2 regions of the Sphaerimonospora mesophila genome follow, and region 1 is predicted to be linked to the other one. Evidence: riboswitches for the same ligand, from Rfam matches in the RefSeq annotation. Region 1 holds a riboswitch; the other holds the start of a gene.

Region 1 (9,384 bases):
GCGCGCCGTCCTGGCCGCCCGGCGGGATCTGGGGGCGGAGTACGAGGACGCCCTGGTCGACTCGTTCCTCGACAAGCTCGACGTGGAGATCGCCGCGCGGGTGCGGGGCGAGGTCGCGGCCCAGCTGGCGCACCAGCGGCAGGGCGTGCCGCAGCAGGAGAAGAAGGACAGCGGAGTCGGGGTGGCCCTCGGCTCCCTCGCCCTGGGGATCCCGTTGACCGGGGCCGCCGGGGCCACCGCCGGAGGCCCCGGTCTGATGCTCGTCTGGTTCGGGATCATCGCCGTGAACGTGGCCTACGCGCTCGGCCGGCGCAGGCAGCGCTGACCGATCGGCTGACGGGTCGGGTGCACGCGCACGAGCCGCGAATCACGGGTGGGCGCGCGAGGTCTCAGCGGGTGCTCTCCGCGGTTTCCTGGCTCGATGACATGGCCGGACGGACGTCCCGGCCCAGGCGGAGCCGCACCTGCTCGGCCAGCGCCGGGTCCGGGTGGTCCAGCCCGTAGCGCCAGACCATGGCGGCGTCGCCGTCACGGCCGCGCAGCGGCAGGGTCCGGGCCAGCAGTTCGATGGCGAGGGCTCCGGTGCCGGCGTCGGCGCCCTCCCGGCGGCCCTCCTCGACCGCGTCGGCGAACTCGGCGCACGCCAGCTCCAGGTGGGCGATGCCGAGCAGGACCCGCAGGCGGGCGGCGTCCGCCACCGCCTCCACCGACAGCGCCCGGACCAGCACGTCCGCCGCCTGCTCCGGCTCGCCCTCCTCCAGCAGCAGCTCCGCCATGCGCTCGGCGACGGCCGACAGGCCGGCGCCCGCCTCCGCCCGGTCCGGCGACTCCGGGTCCTCGGCCAGCTCGGCGAAGATCGCCGCCGCGCCGTCCAGGTCGCCGGACCGTGCCAACTGGTGAGCCTGGGCGAGCCGGTGGGCATCGTCGAGCCGCCCGGGGTCGATGGCCGTCATCGAGGGGCCTCGCATCGGATCTGGATGACAGGAAACGATCACCAGGATCCTAGCGTCCCGGCCGCCGGGCGGGACCGACATGCGCAAAACCGTACGGAACTCAGCCCTCGTAGGCGTCCAGGGGCGGGCAGGAGCAGACGAGGTTGCGGTCGCCGTACGCCTGGTCGATCCGCCGGACGGGCGGCCAGTACTTGTTCTCCCGCGACCCCGGCATCGGATAGGCGGCCACGCTACGCGGGTACGGGTGCGGCCACTCGTCCGCGGTCAGGCAGTCCGCGGTGTGCGGGGCATTCCTGAGCGGATTGTCCACCTTGTCGTACTCTCCCGACGCCACGCGGGCGATCTCCTCCCGAATGGCGATCATCGCGTCGGCGAAGCGGTCGAGCTCGGCCAGGTTCTCGCTCTCGGTCGGCTCGATCATCAGCGTGCCGGCGACGGGGAACGACATGGTGGGCGCGTGGAAGCCGTAGTCGACCAGCCGCTTGGCCACGTCGTCGACCGTGACGCCGGTCTCCTTGGTGATCGGCCGCAGATCGATGATGCACTCGTGCGCCACCAGCCCGCCGCGGCCGGTGTAGAGCACCGGGTAGTGCGGCGCGAGCCGCCGGGCGAGGTAGTTGGCCGACAGGATCGCCTGCTCGGTGGCCTGACGCAGCCCCTCGCCGCCCATCATCCTGAGGTAGGCCCAGGAGATGGGCAGGATGCCCGCCGAGCCGTACGGCGCGGCCGACACGTGCCGGGGCAGGTGGGGGGCGAGGTGGGCCTTGACCGCGACCGGGCCGACACCGGGCCCGCCCCCGCCGTGCGGGATGCAGAACGTCTTGTGCAGGTTCAGGTGGGAGACGTCGGCGCCGAACTCACCGAGCCGGGCCAGGCCGACCAGCGCGTTGAGGTTCGCCCCGTCCACGTAGACCTGGCCGCCGGCCGCGTGGACCCGCTCGCAGATCTCGACGATCGTCTCCTCGTACACCCCGTGTGTCGAGGGGTACGTCACCATGATCGCGGCCAGCGCGTCACGATGCTTTTCGATCTTCGTGGCGAGGTCGCCGAGGTCGACGTTGCCTTCGGCGTCGCAGGCCACCACGACCACCCGCATCCCGGCCATGACGGCGCTGGCGGCGTTGGTCCCGTGGGCGGACGAGGGGATGAGGCAGACGTCGCGTCCGGTCTCGCCACGGGAGCGGTGGTAGCCCCGGATGGCCAGCAGCCCGGCGAACTCCCCCTGCGAGCCCGCATTGGGCTGCACGGACACCTTGTCGTACCCGGTGACCTCGGCGAGCCACCCCTCCAGGGTCTCGATCAGCTCGACGTATCCCGCCGCCTGCCCGATCGGCGCGAAGGGATGGATGCCGGCGAACTCCGGCCAGGTGATGGGCTCCATCTCGGTGGCCGCGTTGAGCTTCATCGTGCAGGACCCCAGCGGGATCATCGACCGGTCCAGGGCGATGTCCTTGTCCTGGAGCCGGCGCAGATAGCGCAGCATCGCGGTCTCGGAGCGGTGGGCGTGGAACACCGGGTGGGTGAGGTAGGCGGAGGTGCGCAGCAGACCGGCGGGCAGCGCGTCGGGCGTCACCCGGTCCAGATCGTCCAGCGCGTCGTGCCCCTCGCGCTCCCCCGGGCCGGAGGCGAACGCGTCCCAGACGGCCGGCAGGTGACCCGCTGCGGTCTTCTCGTCGCAGGCGACCGCGACGTGGTCGGCGTCCACGTGGCGCAGGTTGATTCCCGCTGCCTCGGCCGCGGCGACGACCTCGGTGGCGCGGCCAGGCACCCGGGCGAGCACGGTGTCGAAGAACTCCTCGTGGACGACCGTCACCCCGCGCTCACGCAGACCGGCGGCGAGGACGGCCGCGTGACGGTGGACCCGCTGCGCGATCCGCCGGAGCCCCTCGGGGCCGTGGTACACGGCGTACATCGAGGCCATGACGGCCAGCAGGACCTGTGCCGTGCAGATGTTGCTGGTGGCCTTCTCGCGGCGGATGTGCTGCTCCCGGGTCTGCAGGGCGAGCCGGTAGGCGGGCCGGCCGTCCGCGTCGACGGAGACCCCGACCAGGCGGCCCGGCATCTGCCGCTGCAGCCCTTCCCGGACCGCCATGTAGGCGGCGTGCGGGCCGCCGAAGCCGAGCGGCACCCCGAACCGCTGGGTGGAGCCGACCGCGATGTCGGCGCCCTGCTCGCCCGGGGCGGTCAGCAGCGTCAGCGCCAGCAGGTCGGCGGCGGCCACGACGAGCGCGCCCGCGGCGTGCGCCCGCTCGGCCAGGCCGGCGAAGCCGGCCACCCGGCCGCTCGCGCCCGGATACTGCACCAGGACGCCGAAGCACTCGGGCAGGTCGCCGGCGAGGTCGGACTCGACGAGCGTGATCCCCAGAGGCTCGGCCCGGGTCGCCAGCACGGCCTTGGTCTGCGGCAGCGCATCGGCGTCCACCACGAACACGTCCGACTTCGACCGGCCGGCCCGCCGGGCCAGCGTCATGGCCTCGGCCGCCGCCGTCGCCTCGTCCAGCAGGGAGGCCCCGGCGACGTCGAGCCCGGTCAGGTCCGTCACCATCGTCTGGAAGTTCAGCAGCGCCTCCAGGCGCCCCTGGGAGATCTCCGGCTGGTACGGCGTGTACGCCGTGTACCAGCCGGGGTTCTCCAGCACGTTGCGCAGGATGACAGCGGGAGTGATCGTGTCGTGGTAGCCCAGGCCGATCATCGAGGTGAGCGACCGGTTGCGGCCGGCGAGGGCGCGCAGCTCGGCCAGCGCCTCGGTCTCGCTCGCCGCCTCGGGCAGATCGAGCGGCTTCCGTGCGCGGATCGCCTCCGGTACGGCCGCCGCCACCAGCGCGGCGACCGACTCGTGGCCGACGGCGCGCAGCATGTGCGCCCGGTCGGCGTCCGAAGGGCCGATGTGGCGGGTGGCGAAGGGGGGAGCGGAAAGATCGCGAAGTTGTGACCTATCAGTCATGACAGGGCCTCCCGGCGGGTCGAGACCAGGCGTTTGCGGTCTCCCCCTCTGTCATCGGACCTGAGAGCTTCACCGGGCCGCCTCGCGCGCGTGTTCATCGCCGCGCCGGGCCCCGGTTTTCCCCTTCGGTGAGGCGCCACCTGGCTGGTGCGCCCGCTTTTCAGAGTCGCCTCGTCCGTGCGGTACGGATGCCTGAGAGATTCCGGGGAGGTTGCTCCTTCGGCGCCCCTGCGGTCAGGGGACTCTCCCGCACGTGGTCGTCGGCCGCGTTCACTCTACCGGTACCCGGAAACCGGCCGGCCCATCCGCCGGCCCGTCAGCCGATCTTGCGTGCCTTCCGGCGGCGGGCCAGTTCGTCGGCCGGATGGTCTCCCTCCGCGTCGGAGGCGGCTTCCGCCCGTTCGCCCGGCAGCTCGGCGAGCGATCCCTCCACCTCGCGCCAGACCCGGCCGAGCGCGATGCCGAACACGCCCTGCCCGCCCTGCAGCAGGTCTATGACCTCGTCGGCCGACGTGCACTCGTAGACGCTGACCCCGTCGCTCATCAACGTGATCTGGGCCAGGTCGTTGACCCCGCGATCCCGCAGGTGCCGTACGGCGGTGCGGATCTGCTGGAGGGAGACGCCGGTGTCCAGGAGGCGTTTGACGACTTTCAACACGAGGATGTCGCGGAAGCTGTAAAGTCGCTGCGACCCCGATCCCTGGGCGGCCCTTATCGTCGGGAGGACGAGCTCGGTGCGCGCCCAGTAGTCGAGCTGCCGGTAGGTGATCCCGGCCGCGGCGCATGCCGTGGGGCCGCGGTATCCGATGTCCTCGGGCAGCGCGGTCGGCCGCTCGTCGAACAGCAGACCCTGCTCGCCGGCGCGCTCCCGCGCCGACTGCCGGACCGGGTCATGCTGGCCGGCCGACTTACCCTCGCCGCTGCTGACCGCCACTGCGGACCTCCGGCTTTCTCTCATCCCACGGTCTGATCTGGGGGTTCGTGAATTACAACCGTGGTTTCCCTTGCACCGTAGGACTGGGCGCATCGTCAGTCAACGACCCTGTCCGGCGCGTCGTGAAGCGTAATCTCCCGATATCGACCAGCACGTCAGCCCGCCCGACCGAAGTCTTCGGGAGTGATTTTGTCCAGGAACTGGCGGAACTTCTCGACCTCGTCCTCCTGGTCGTCGGGCATGCTCACACCCGCCTCCTGGACCACGTCCTCGCTCGCGTAGATCGTCGCCCCCGTGCGCAGCGCCAGCGCGATCGAATCCGACGGCCGGGCGCTCACCTCCACACCGTTCGAGAACACCAGATCGGCGAAGAAGATCCCGTCACGGAGCGCGACGATGTTGACGGTGCGCAACCGCACCCCCAGGGCCTCGAGCACGTCACGGAACAAGTCGTGGGTCAGCGGCCTCGGCGGCGGCTCCTCCGCCTGGGCCAACGCAATGGCGGTCGCCTCAGTCATGCCTATCCAAATCGGTAGATACCGATCACCGCTCGTCTCTTTCAACAGGACGATCGGCTGGTTGGTGGGCATCTCAACGCGAACCCCCACGACCTCCATCTGCAACACGGGCGGCTCCGTCTCAAGCGTCGCGGCATATCACCAGGCATTCAACGTAACACCCGGGACCGACCGGGTATGCCGGTCACCGCCCCTGAATGCCGCGAACACTGCCACGAAGTAACGCGTTGTGCAATTCTTGAATAAGTCCGGAGATCTCCCTGGCGGTCTCGTCCGCCTGCGCGATCGCGCCGGGCGCCCGGCGGCGCATCAGCGGGGCCACCGCCTGCTCGATCAGGCCCGCCTCCCGCTCCACGGCGGCCCTGACGGCCCGCAGATGCCTGGGATGCAGGCCGAACTTCGCCAGCGCGCCCACGCTGCGGGCGACCTCGAGCGCCTCCCCGTCGTAGTGACGGGCCACGGGGGCGACCAGGCCGAAGCTCTCCATCTCGGCGAGCGTCTCCTCGTCGATTCCCGCCGCCTCGATCAGCCCCTCCCGGCTCAGCCGTACGGGCGGCGCCCCGGCCGCCGCGTCCGGCACGGGGCGCGGACGGGCGGCCTGCTCGTCCAGATGATCCTTGATCACCCGGAGCGGCAGGTAGTGGTCGCGCTGCGCGGTGAGGATGTAGCGCAGGCGCTCGACGTCGTGGTGCGTGAACTTGCGGTAGCCCGATGGGCTCCGCTGCGGCTCGATGAGCCCCTCACCCTCCAGGAAACGGATCTTGGAGATGGTGATGTCGGGGAACTCCCCCTGCAGCAGGGCGAGCACCTCCCCGATGCTCATGAACGCCCGTACGGCCTGCGCGCCCATGATCCCCCCTCCTCAACGATCACAACCCTCCAGGGCCACGCGTGAGGAACACCAGCCGGAACTTGCCGATCTGCACCTCGTCGCCACCCGTCAGCGGGGACTCCTCGATGCGCTCCCGGTTGACGTAGGTGCCGTTGAGGCTGCCGACATCACGCACGGTGAAGTGACCGCCGCGCCGGTAGAACTCCACGTGTCTCCTGGACACAGTTACATCGTCCAGGAAAATGTCGCTTTCCGGGTGGCGACCCGCCGTAGTGAGGTCGCTGTCGAGCAGAAAACGACTCCCCGCGTTGGGCCCGCGCATGACGACCAGCAGCGCCGTCCCCGGCGGCAGGCGTTCCACCGCCGACCGGTCCGGCAGCAGGGTCTGCCCCGCCTCGGCCTCAAGCGCCTCAAGCGAGATCGTCGAGGTGGTGTCGGCCGCGGCGGGCACCGGTACGCTCAGCGGCGAACCGCATCGTGAACAGAAACGGGCATCCTCGGGGTTGGCATGACCGCACTGCGTGCAGTAGACGCTGGGCATCGATCGGCTCGGCCTCTCTCACGACTTGCTCGGACTGCGAATGCCGCAACTTACGCTGATCAAGGATCAAGGTCAAGAAGCATGGCTGGGCGTGGACTGACCAACGCTACAGCCAGCATACGTTCAAGGTCCATCCCGCCACACATGGACCGTACCCGCCCGCCCTCATTGGGCTCCCGCCGCCCGCTCCACGACACCGGCCCAACGCTCCAGCAGGGCCTGGGCGGTGTCCATGTCGTGCCCCTCGGCCCACAGGTGGGTGACGGCCTCCGTCGGGTCGGGCAGCACGAGGGTCCAGCTCCCGTCGTCCTCCACGATCCGCACGCCGTCCGTGGTGTCCAGGCTCCGGTCCTCGGCGGCCTCGACCACCGAGCGCATCACGGTCCCCTTGTGCGCCCAGGGCGTGGGGACCGTACGCTTGAGCAATCTGGCCTCCGGGATGCGGGCGTCGATCTGGCTGAGCGACAGCCGGGTCCGCGCCACCAGACCGAGCAGGCGCAGGAAGACCGCGGGACCGTCAAGCGTGGGGGCGAACTCTGGGACGATGAAACCGCCGCGGCCGTCGGCGGCGAACACGGTGCCGGGGTGGCCCGCCGCCCTGGTCAGCGTGTCCAGGCTCGTGGCCGTCCAGTCGACCTGCACGCCGTGGAACCGGCAGACCATCTCGGCCACCCGGGTCGTGGTGACGGGCAGGGCCACCCGGCCGCCCCCGCGCTCGGCGGCCACCAGGTCGAGGACCACGAGCAGCGCACGCTCCTCGCTGATCAGCCGGCCCAGCTCGTCGACCAGGGAGATCCGCTCGCCCACCGGGTCGAACCGCACGCCGAAGGCCGCCCGCGACGAGGCGACCAGCTCGGCCAGGCGCTGCAGGTCGCGGCGGCGCTCGGCGAGGGTCTCGGTCGGTGAGGCGTCGTCGAGCCGGTTGTTGACGGTCAGCACGTCGACGCCCGCCGGGCCGAGCAGGCTGGGCAGCACCAGCGATGCGGTGCCGCCGGCGCAGTCGACCACGACCTTCATCTCGGCGTCCTTGACGCCGCTCATGTCGACGCAGCGCAGCAGCTCGCGGGTGTAGGCGTCGACGGCCCTGGCCGGGAAGGTCAGCTCGGCGATCTCGCCGGGGAACGCCCTGCGGTACTCCTGCCGCGAGAAGACCCGCTCCAGCTTCCGCTGGGCCGCCTGGGACAGGTCGGCCCCCTCCTCGTCCATGAACACGATGTCGACGCTCTGCGGGTCGCCGGGGGTCGTCCGCAGGGCTATCCCGCCCTTGACGTGCTCACGCGAGGTGTGGAACCGCGCGACCGGCAGGGCGGCGGCCTCCAGGTCGATCACGTTGATCGCGCTGGAGTTGAGCGCGCTGATCACCGCGCGCTTGAGCGCCCGCGCCGCGCGGGAGACGTCGCGGGAGGTGACGACGCTGTCCCCCTTGCGCAGCGTGGTGGCGTAGGCGCTGGCCAGCCGCACGCACAGCTCAGGTGTGATCTCGACGTTGACCAGGCCGGAGACGCCGCGCGGGCCGAACAGGCTGCGCTGGCCGCGCGACTCCCAGATGACGCTGGTGTTGACGACCGTGCCCGCCTCGATCGTCTTGAACGGGTAGATCTTCACGCCGGAGGACACGTACGCCTCCGACTCGATCACGCACTCGTCGCCGACGACGGCGTTCTCCTCGATGCGGGCCCCGGTCATCACGTCGGTGTTCTTCCCGATCACGCAGCCGCGCAGGTGCGCGGCGGGGCCGACGTAGACGTTGTCGCTGACGACCGCGCGATGCAGGAACGCGCCCTCCTTGACGACCGCGTTGCTGCCGAGCACGGTGTACTCCCGCAGCTCGGCGCCGGCCTCGACCTTCGCGTAGTCGCCGATGTAGAGCGGCCCCTTGAGCACCGCCTCGGGGTCGACCGAGGCCCCCTCGGCCGCCCACACCCCGGGCGCCAGCTCGAACGCCTCGAAGTCGATCTTTACCTTGCCCTCCAGGACGTCGGCATGGGCCTTGAGATAGCTCTCGTGGGTGCCCACGTCCTCCCAGTAGCCCTCGGCCACGTAGCCGAACAGCCGGCTGCCCCGGTCGAGGAGCTTGGGGAAGACCTCCGCCGACCAGTCGACGGGCTGCCCGGGGGCGATCTCGTCGAGCACCGACGGCTCCATGATGTAGATGCCGGTGTTCACGGTGTCGGAGAACACCTGCCCCCAGGTGGGCTTCTCCAGGAACCGCTGGATCCGCCCGTCCTCGTCCACGATGATGATCCCGAACTCGAGCGGGTTGGGCACCCGTTTGAGCCCGATCGTGACCAGCGCGCGGTTCTCCCGGTGGAAGCGGAGCATGTCGGTCAGGTCGATGTCGGTGAGCGCGTCGCCGGAGATCACCAGGAACCGGTCGTCACGCAGCCTGTCGGCGGCGTTCTTCACGCTCCCCGCCGTGCCGAGCGGCACCTCCTCGGTGGCGTAGTGCAGGGTCATCCCCAGCTCGTCGCCGTCGCCGAAGTAGTTGCGGATGAGCGCGGCCAGGAACTGCACGGTGACGACGGTCTCGGTGAAGCCGTGCCGTTTCAGCAGGCGCAGCACGTGCTCCATGATCGGCCGGTTGATGATGGGGAGCATCGGCTTGGGCTGGTTGGCGGTCATCGGCCGCAGCCGAGTGCCCTCCCCTCCCGCCATCACGACG
Region 2 (9,384 bases), on a different contig from region 1:
AAGGCCGTACGGGTAGGGAGAGGCACCGGCCAGGGAAGCCTGACAAGCTCGTTCGCGCGCATCCGCACGGTGGCGCCGTACCGGTCGAGTTCCCACAGCCAGGCGTCGTCGGCGTTCTCTCCCGTCAGCCTGCCCATCGACTGGACGAGCTGTTCCCGGTGCGCTTCGTTGACGTGGCGGATCAGCCGTTCTGCGGTGTCGAGGAACGGGTCCGGGGCCGAGGCGAGATAGTCCCCGGCGTCGAGGAGGCCGGACTCCTGCCCGGTGAGATAGATCACCCGGCCGATATCGAGCCGGAGGAGTTTCGGCGTGCCGCCGTCGAGGGCGGCGAGCAGGTCATCGTCGGGACACCGCTCGGCGATGGCGACGGCGGTCTCCCGCGCCTCCTCGCCGGGCACGTCCTGGGTCCATCCCTGGACCTTGAGCAGGCCCCGCGGCCGCTGGACGCCGCCGAGATCCCGGGTCGCGACCAGGTCGACCGTCACCAGGGTCTCCGTGGCCGTGCCGTACAGGAACTCGCCGGGTTTGACGAGGAGTACGGGACGTCCCGCCGTGTCTACCCCGCCCCGTGCGGGACAGGCCGGGATGTCGGTGCCGGTGACGGAGACGTGTGTGGGCGTGGCGGTGGCGGCGAGAGTCCTGATGCGTTCCGGGATCGGCGGAGCGGCTACGGGGTGCCTCATGTCTCTCCTTGAGGCTCAGACGTGAATAAGGTTAGCCTTACCTTAGTTATTGGATCTCGACTTGGGAAGGCCGGGCATGCGCTACACGGGACCGAAGGTTCGACTCTCACGCCGGGCGGGGGTGCCGCTGACCCGCAAGGCGGTGAAGCACTTCGCGGCTCGGCCGTACCCTCCGGGCGAGCACGGACGGAAGACCGACCGGCGCACGGCGGGCGACTTCGGTGTCCGGCTGCTGGAGAAGCAGAAGCTGCGGTGGTACTACGACGTGTCGGAGAGACAACTACGCCGATACTGGGATCTCGCGGTGCGGCGGCCCGGTCGTTCCGGTGCGGAACTGCTGGTGATCCTGGAGACGCGCCTGGCCTCCCTCGTCCTGCGGGCCGGGTTCGCGCCGTCGATCTACGCCGCCAGGCAGTACGTCGCCCACGGCCACATCATCGTGGACGGCCGCAAGGTCGACATACCGAGCTATCTCGTGCGGCCGGGACAGGTCGTCGGCGTCCGTACCAGGTCACGCGGGATGCAGCCCTTCGTGGCGGCAGCGGAAGGCGTCTACGCCGACGCGCAGCCGGCGGCCTACCTCGCGGTGGACCACAGGGAACTGCGCTTCACGCTCGTCGCCCGCCCCTCGCGCGAGCAGATCGCGGTGCCGGTCGACGAACAGCTCGTGGTCGAGCACTACTCACGTTAGGTCGAGCTCACATCAGGTCGAGCTCACATCAGGCCGAGCTCACATCAGGTCGAGCTCACATCAGGTCGAGCTCACATCAGGTCGAGCACTACTCACGTTAGAACGCGCGGTCACCGCCGGGATTCGGCGATCGCTCGTCGGCGCCCGGCGACATCCACACACTGCGGACGCCACGGGGCGGCGACGGCAGATCGTGGCGGCCGGAGACGAACTCCTGGACGGCGATCTTCGCTCGGATGACGGGACGCCGCCAGCGCTCCTCCCGGTGTACGGCCTTCGCCATGCGCCTCGGTTTGGGCCGCCTGGCCACGTCTGAGTAGAACCAGCGCGCCCAGGGTGATCCGGGACGGGCCAGCCGTACCGCGCCGACGTAGACGAACGGCGGGACGAACAGTCCCAGCAGGCCGCTCCAGATCTTTCCCTTGAGCAGGGTGACGACGGCGAAGACGAGGTTGACGACGAGGAACGCCGCCGCCGGCCAGGCTCCCGTCAGCGCTCCGTCCGCCCCGCTCCAGGCGAGCGGGCGCAGACCGAGCAGCAGCAGCCCGGTGGCCGCGATCGCGACGAAGACCGCATCGACCGAGGTGCGGCCCTCCTCCTGCCAGTAGACGTCGCGCAGGTGCAGGATGAGCGCGAACTCGTCGAGCACGAGTGCGGCGCCGACACCGAAGACGGCGGCCGTGAACGAATACCACGCCGTCGACACGCCGGCCAGGACGAGGCTTGCCACCCCGCCGAGCAGCATGAGGATCACGCCGAACACAACGTGGTGGATGTGCATCTCCCCCACGTTGACGTTGCCGAACCAGCGGACCCGCGCCCGGATCAGCCGCACGTTGATCCTCGTGCACACGAAGGCGACGATCAGCGCGACGAAGAAGCAGAACAGCGGCAGTCGGTGGACATCGACGACACGCTCGTGGAACCAGTCACCCATACAAAGACCCCGGTTTCCGATGGTAAGGCGCGCCCCAACGTGCTCGGCTCGGACACATGCTCTAACCACCCAGGACCCGGAGATGGGCATGCGACAGGCGGCGGGGGGGAAAGCCGCGGACAGTAAGCGGGAGGTAACACGCGAGAGACGCGGAGGTGACACGCGGGAGTCGAGGTACGTGAGATGAGGCGCAGGAGTCAAGGGGCGGGAGGAAGCAGGGAAAGAAGCGTGGACGAACGGTTATGGAGATCCGGGGTGAGCGGTTAGGCTTGCCGTGCACCGGTGATCCCGTGCGGGAGAGCGTCCTGGCAGCCGGCCAGGGCCCCTGAAGGAGCAAGCCCTCCCCGCGAACCTCTCAAGGCAAAGGACCGTACGGGCCAGGTGTGCTCTGGAAAGTGGACCACGAGGGATCGGGGTCTCGCCGAAGGTGAAAGTCCGGCAAAACACGGACGAAGCTCTCAGGCGCCGATGACAGAGGGGGAGGATGCCCTCATCCGTCCTTTCCGAGGTGCGAGTTCGATCATGTCCCGATCCACTCCATTGCGCGAGGTCCACGAGAGCCTCGGCGCGACCCTGACCGACTTCGCCGGATGGCTGATGCCGCTGCGTTACGGCAGCGAGTCGGCCGAGCACGACGCGGTCCGTACGGCAGCAGGCCTGTTCGACCTGTCCCACATGGGCGAGATCTTCGTCACCGGTCCGCGGGCGGGTGAGGCTCTCGACTACGCCCTGGTCGGCCATCTGAGCACGCTCGGCCCGGGCCGGGCCCGCTACACGATGATGGTGAACGAGGCCGGCGGCATCCTCGACGACCTCATCGTCTACCGGCTCGGCGACGAGGAGTTCCTGGTCGTCGCGAACGCCGCAAACGCGACCCTGGTCGCACGCGAACTGACCGAGCGCACCGCTCGGTATACCGAGTCGTCCGGCGCGGCGGCGTCCGATGCGGTGGTCGAGGACCGGTCCGGCGACTACGCGTTGATCGCGATCCAGGGGCCCCGCGCCGCCGAGATCCTGCGCGGCCTGACCGAGGCCGGCACCACCGCCGACCTGGACGGCATGAAGTACTACTCGATCGTCTCCGGGACGGTCTCCGGCGTGCCCGCGCTGATCGCCAGGACCGGTTACACGGGCGAGGACGGGTTCGAGTTGCTCGTACGTCCCCAGGACGCGGCATCGCTGTGGCACGCGCTGAGCGAGGCCGGCCAGGAGCTCGGCCTGGCGCCTGCGGGGTTGTCGGCCCGCGACACGCTGCGGCTGGAGGCCGGCATGCCGCTCTACGGCAACGAACTGACCACCGAGACGACGCCGTTCGACGCGGGTTTCGGCCGGGTGGTGCGGCTCGACAAGCCCGGCGACTTCGTCGGGCGGTCCGCCCTCGCCGAGATCGCCAAGAGTGAGGGCACGGACGAGGCGGGCGCGAGCCGGCGGCTGGTCGGGCTGGTGGCGAGGGGCCGCCGCGTGCCCCGCCACGGCTATCCGGTGGTCCGGGGCGGCGAGGTCGTCGGCGAGGTCACCAGCGGCGCCCCCTCGCGTTCACTCGGCAGGCCCATCGCGCTGGCGTACGTCTCCCGCGCCGCCACCGAGAGCGGGAACGATCTGGCCGTGGACATCCGCGGCTCCCACGAACCAGTTGACATCGTCGACCTGCCCTTTTACAGGAGGAACAAGTGACCAACATTCCCGAGGCCCTGAGCTACACCAAGGAGCACGAGTGGGTGGCCGGGCTGGACGAGGGCTCGACCGCGACGGTCGGCATCACCGCGCACGCGGCCGAACAGCTCGGTGACGTGGTCTACGTGCAGGTGCCTGAGGTCGGGGCCACCGTCTCCGCCGGTGACGCGGTGGGCGAGGTCGAGTCGACCAAGTCGGTGAGCGACATCTTCTGCCCGGTCGACGGCGAGATCGTGGAGACCAACCCCGCAGTCGTGGACGACCCGTCGCTGGTCAACTCCGACCCGTACGGCGAGGGATGGCTGTTCCGGGTGCGCGTCGAGCACGAGCCGGACGAGGTGCTGACCGCCGACGAGTACAACGCGTTCATCTCGGGCGGGTCCTGACGACGGCCCCGGAAGAAGAGCGGATCAAGGGACAGGATCAATGGCGATCAGTGTCTTCGACCTGTTCAAGGTGGGAATCGGGCCGTCCAGCTCGCACACGGGCGGCCCGATGGCCGCGGCGCACAAATTCGCCAGGGGCCTGCACGGCGACGGCCTGCTGGAGAAGGTCACCCGCGTCGAGGCCATCCTGTACGGCTCGCTGGGACTGACCGGCAAGGGTCACGGCAGCGACAAGGCGGTCATGCTCGGCCTGTCGGGTGACAAGCCCGAACTCGTCGACGTGGACACCGTCGAGGACAGGCTCGCCGCCATGCGGGCGAGCGGCACGGTCAGGGTGTACGGCACGCACGAGATCCCGTTCGTGGTCGGGGAGGACCTGATCTTCGAGCGGAAGGTGTCGCTGCCGCACCACCCCAACGGCATGCGCTTCACCGCGTTCGCCGACGACACCGTGCTGCGCGAGAAGGTCTACTACTCCGTCGGCGGCGGATTCGTGGTGGACGAGAACGCGACGGGCGCCGACCGGATAAAGCCCGACGACACGGTGCTGCCGCACCCGTTCAGGACGGGGGACGAGCTGCTGGAGCGGTGCGCCGACACGGGCCTTTCGATCTCCGGGGTGATGCTGGAGAACGAGCAGGCCTTCGGCCGTACCCAGGAGGAGATCCGCGCGGGCCTGCTGCACCTGTGGTCGGTCATGGCCGAGTGCGTCCGACGTGGCTGCGGCCGCGAGGGCGTGCTGCCGGGCGGGCTGAAGGTCAGGCGCCGGGCCAACCAGCTCTACCGCAGGCTGCGCAGCGAAGGCGACACCGACCCGCTGCGCGCGATGGACTGGGTGACGCTGTTCGCCCTGGCCGTCAACGAGGAGAACGCGGCGGGCGGCCGCATCGTCACCGCGCCGACCAACGGCGCCGCCGGGATCGTCCCCGCCGTGCTGTCGTACTACACGAAGTTCGTCCCCGGTGCGAACGACGACGGCATCGTGCGCTTCCTGCTCACCGCAGGGGCGATCGGCGTGCTGTTCAAGGAGAACGCCTCCATCTCCGGGGCCGAGGTCGGCTGCCAGGGAGAGGTCGGCTCGGCGTGCTCGATGGCCGCCGCCGGTCTGACCGAGGTGCTGGGCGGCACCCCCGAGCAGGTGGAGAACGCCGCGGAGATCGGCATCGAGCACAACCTCGGACTCACCTGCGATCCCATCGGCGGCCTGGTGCAGATCCCGTGCATCGAGCGCAACGCGGTAGCCTCCATCAAGGCGATCGCCGCCTCCCGGATCGCACTGCGGGGCGACGGCCGCCACTTCGTGGCGCTCGACAAGGCCATCAAGACCATGCGGGACACCGGCAGGGACATGCTCGACAAATACAAGGAGACCTCGCGCGGCGGGCTCGCCGTCAACGTCATCGAGTGCTGATCCCCGCCACGCCCGATAACAGCCCGGTGACGAGGAGGATCATCTGGTGGGTGCACGGGTGAGGGCACACCGGGCGTTCCTGGTGGTGCTGGTCCTGGGCGTCGCACTGCGCGGGCTGGCCGTCCTCGGCTACCGCCCGGCGCTGTGGTTCTGGGCCGACTCGTTCGCCTATCTCAGCTCGGCCCTGGACCTGCAGCCCCTGCGGTCCAGGCCGTCGGGCTACTCGCTGTTCCTGTGGGCGCTCGGCCCGCTGCAGAGCATCACGGCCGTCGTGGTCGTCCAGCACCTGCTCGGTCTGGGCATCGCCGGCTGCGTGTACGCCGTGCTGCGGCGCCGTACGGCACTGTCGGGCCGGAGCGCCGCACTGGTGGCGGCGCCGGTGCTGCTGGACGCGCACCAGATCCAGCTCGAGCACCTCGTCATGGCCGACCTGCTCTTCACGGCCCTGGTCGTGACGGCGGTGACGCTGCTGCTGTGGTGGCCGCGCCCGCCACTGTGGGCGGCGGTCACCGCGCTGCTCCTGCTCGGACTCGCCACGATCACCCGGACCATCGGGCTGCCACTGATCGTGCTCGCGCTGCTCGCCCTGCTCGTGCTGTTCCCCGGGCGCGCGCGATGGCGGGCCGCCCTCGCCGGGCTGGCCGCCGCCTCCGCAGTGCTGAGCGGCTACGCCGTCTGGTACCACAGCGTCCACGGGTCGTACGGCATGGGCGGCAGCAACACCTGGCTGTGGTCGCGGACGATGACGTTCGCCGACTGCTCGGTCATGCGGCCGCCGAAGGAGCTCGCCGTGCTGTGCCCGCCGCCGGGGCCGCGGAAGGCCGCCCCGGCCTACATCTGGGACGCCGACTCGCCGCTCCAGCGTGCCGGCAAGGACCGGGAGCGTCTGGCCGGGGAGTTCGCCTCGCTCGTGATCCGCAGTCAGCCGGTCGACTTCCTGCTCACCGGGCTGAGCGACGCGCTGTGGGCGTTCGAGTGGGACCGCCGGGTCTATCCCTCTCCCGGTCCGCAGAGCGCCTATGTCTTCCCCGAGAAGGTCCGTCCGTTCAGCGACAAGGTCGCCTCGGCCGGCCGCACCGCGACAGAGCTGACCGGCGCTTATCAGCGCACGTCGGGTGCGACACACGTCGTGGAGCCGTACGCCGGTTGGCTGCGCGCCTACCAGCAGGTCGGGTTCGTACGCGGGCCGATGCTGGCCTTGATCCTGCTGATCGGGCTCGTCTGTGTGCCGACCCGGAGGTGGGCCGCGCTGCTGCCGTGGGCCGCCGCCATGGGGTTGCTCATGCTGCCGCCGCTCATCGCGGCTTTCGATCACCGCTATGTGGTGCCCGTCGTTCCCCTCGCCTGCCTCGCCGCCGGACTCGCCCTGAGCTCCCGTACACGGGGTTCTCGTACGCAGGGTTCTCGTGGGCAGGGTTCTCGTGGGCAGGGTTCTCGTGGGCAGGGCTCTCGGGGTTCAACGCCGGCGCACGTGTAGGCGGACGACGGCGGGAAGGTCGGGCAGGGCCACCGCGCCGCGAACCCGTGAGATCGCCGTGCGGTCGAGACGGTCGATCACCTCGGGCAGGTCGGCATCCGGCCGCAGCGACAGCGACACCCGCATCCTGCGCTCGCCCACGAGCCTGACCTTGATGTCGGCTACGCCGTCGACGCCCTTCAGCGCGACGCCCAGCATCGCGGCGCCAGAGCCGGTACGGCTCCCGCGGCGCCGCCAGCCGAGCGCGGAGGCGAGCCAGCGGGACGCGGCCAGCGCGAGCAGCAGCGCGGCTCCGGCGGCCAGCGGCCAGACCCAGGGCCTGCCCTCGGTGAGCGAGCCGAGGTCCACGATCGGGTCGTCCGGACGGTCGAGCCGGACGGACATCAGATAGCCACCCGCGCCGATCAGGGCCAGGCCCACCAGGCCGATCCCGACGCGGTTCCCCAGATGTGGGAGCACCGTCACATCCTCCGCCCGCGCAGCCGTACGACCACTTCGTGGTGGCCGTAAGCGCCGAGGCCGGAGAGCCGGTCGCCGACCGCGGCGCCGATCTCACGGAGCAGTTCTCCTGGCCGGTCCGCGTCGGTGACCACCGTGACCTCGATCTGCCTGCGCAGGACGCGCACGCGGGCGTGCTCGACACCGACGAGGCCGTGGTCGTGGCCATCGTCATGAACCTGCGCGCGGCCCTGGTCTCGGACCTGCGCACGACCCTGGTCGTAGCCGTCGTCCGCCGCTTCGTACGCCGCCGCGGCGAGCGTGCGGCGCAGTCCGGAGCGGGTGAGGCCGATGGCGAGCAGCGGATCGTCGGTCTCCAGTGGCACCAGCCTGGGGCGTCCGGGAACCACGGCGAGGGCCACCAGCCCGGCCCCGCAGACGATCATGACCATCGCGACCGTCGGGACGACGGGATCGCCGAAGGTCACCGACAGCACGTGGCCCATCCGCGGCCACAGCGCCGACGGCCGTACGGCGAAGCCCGCCATCGCGGCGACGATCTCGGCGAGCCCCGCCCAGGCGAGCAGGGAGAGCACGGCGGCCACGATGATCCCCACCGGCGTGCGGGCCGGCCGCAGTGCTCGCTCGGGAGAGCCGGAGCCGACGGCCTCCCGGTACGGGAATCCCGTGACAAGGTCTTGGACCACGCTCACCTGTCCCCCACCTCTCTCTTACCTGCTCATGAATTGGGTACAACGCCGCTCGACCCCGGCGCGCCCCTCACCCGCCGAGCTGGGCGATCTTGGGAGATCGATGCCGCGGACTTTACGAAGCCGGAGTTCGATGTGGGGGGGAGGGACAGGGTGAGGCCGGGCCCGAGGCCGTCGGCTGGATCACAGATAACATGAACCTTGCTCATGAAAATCGGCCGTACCGGTACTAAGCTGCGGACATGGACGACCCCCGGCGCCTCGGCCGTGAACGCCCGAACGAACACCACGCAGACGGACACGCAGCCAGACAGGACACAGCCTGGCAGGACACGGACAGGCGGAACACGGACAGGCGGAACACGGACAGGCGGAACACGGACAGGCGGGACACGGCAGGGCCACACGCGGACAAGCAGCGCCTGGACACCGCCACGGCCGCGTTGGAGCCCCCCTTCGCCGTTCTCGACATGGACGCCCTGCTGGCCAACGCCGCGGACATGGTCCGGCGGGCGCACGGCAAGCCGATCCGGGTGGCCAGCAAGTCGATCCGCTGCCGGCCGATCCTGGAACGGGTCCTCGCCATGGACGGTTTCTCCGGGATCATGGCGTTCACCCTGCCCGAGGCCCTCTGGCTGGTCTCCACCGGGCTGCGCGACGTGCTGGTCGCCTATCCGACGGTGGACCGCGACGCCCTGCGCGCCCTCGGCTCCGACGAGCGCGCCGCCCGCGAGATCACCGTGATGGTCGACTCCCCCGAGCACCTCGACCTGATCGACGGAGTCATCGGCGCTTACGGCCTCACCCACCCGATCCGGGTGTGCCTCGACATCGACGCCGCCTTCGTGGCCTTCGCCGGGAAACTCCGGGCCGGTGCGCTGCGCTCACCCGTACGCTCTCCGGAGCAGGCCGTGGCCCTCGCCGACGACATCGCCAAGCGTCCCGGCCTGCGACTGGTCGGACTGATGTCGTACGAA

What was found. A riboswitch is a leader RNA that binds a small molecule or an ion and turns the genes downstream of it on or off. The one in region 1 is predicted to bind glycine.
Region 2: it holds a riboswitch for glycine, as region 1 does, so the genes downstream of both, gcvT (glycine cleavage system aminomethyltransferase GcvT) here and gcvP (aminomethyl-transferring glycine dehydrogenase) in region 1, are expected to answer to the same signal.

Annotation. Positions count from the first base shown of each region.
Region 1 covers NZ_BCBX01000031.1:391,083-400,466, forward strand. Annotated here, with positions in the region: gene AP234_RS34665 (hypothetical protein) at 1-325, shown strand, start outside; gene AP234_RS06240 (hypothetical protein) at 390-953, opposite strand; gene gcvP (aminomethyl-transferring glycine dehydrogenase) at 1,054-3,897, opposite strand; glycine riboswitch at 4,068-4,157, opposite strand; gene AP234_RS06250 (MerR family transcriptional regulator) at 4,214-4,831, opposite strand; gene AP234_RS06255 (bifunctional nuclease family protein) at 4,987-5,457, opposite strand; gene ftsR (transcriptional regulator FtsR) at 5,534-6,199, opposite strand; gene AP234_RS06265 (FHA domain-containing protein) at 6,219-6,722, opposite strand; gene AP234_RS06270 (sugar phosphate nucleotidyltransferase) at 6,888-9,384, opposite strand, start outside.
Region 2 covers NZ_BCBX01000030.1:318,888-328,271, forward strand. Annotated here, with positions in the region: gene AP234_RS01815 (DUF2470 domain-containing protein) at 1-683, opposite strand, end outside; gene rpsD (30S ribosomal protein S4) at 760-1,374, shown strand; gene AP234_RS01825 (hypothetical protein) at 1,472-2,311, opposite strand; glycine riboswitch at 2,595-2,692, shown strand; glycine riboswitch at 2,693-2,796, shown strand; gene gcvT (glycine cleavage system aminomethyltransferase GcvT) at 2,834-3,985, shown strand; gene gcvH (glycine cleavage system protein GcvH) at 3,982-4,371, shown strand; gene AP234_RS01840 (L-serine ammonia-lyase) at 4,412-5,782, shown strand; gene AP234_RS01845 (hypothetical protein) at 5,829-7,259, shown strand; gene AP234_RS01850 (hypothetical protein) at 7,239-7,718, opposite strand; gene AP234_RS01855 (DUF6286 domain-containing protein) at 7,721-8,410, opposite strand; gene AP234_RS01860 (amino acid deaminase/aldolase) at 8,650-9,384, shown strand, end outside.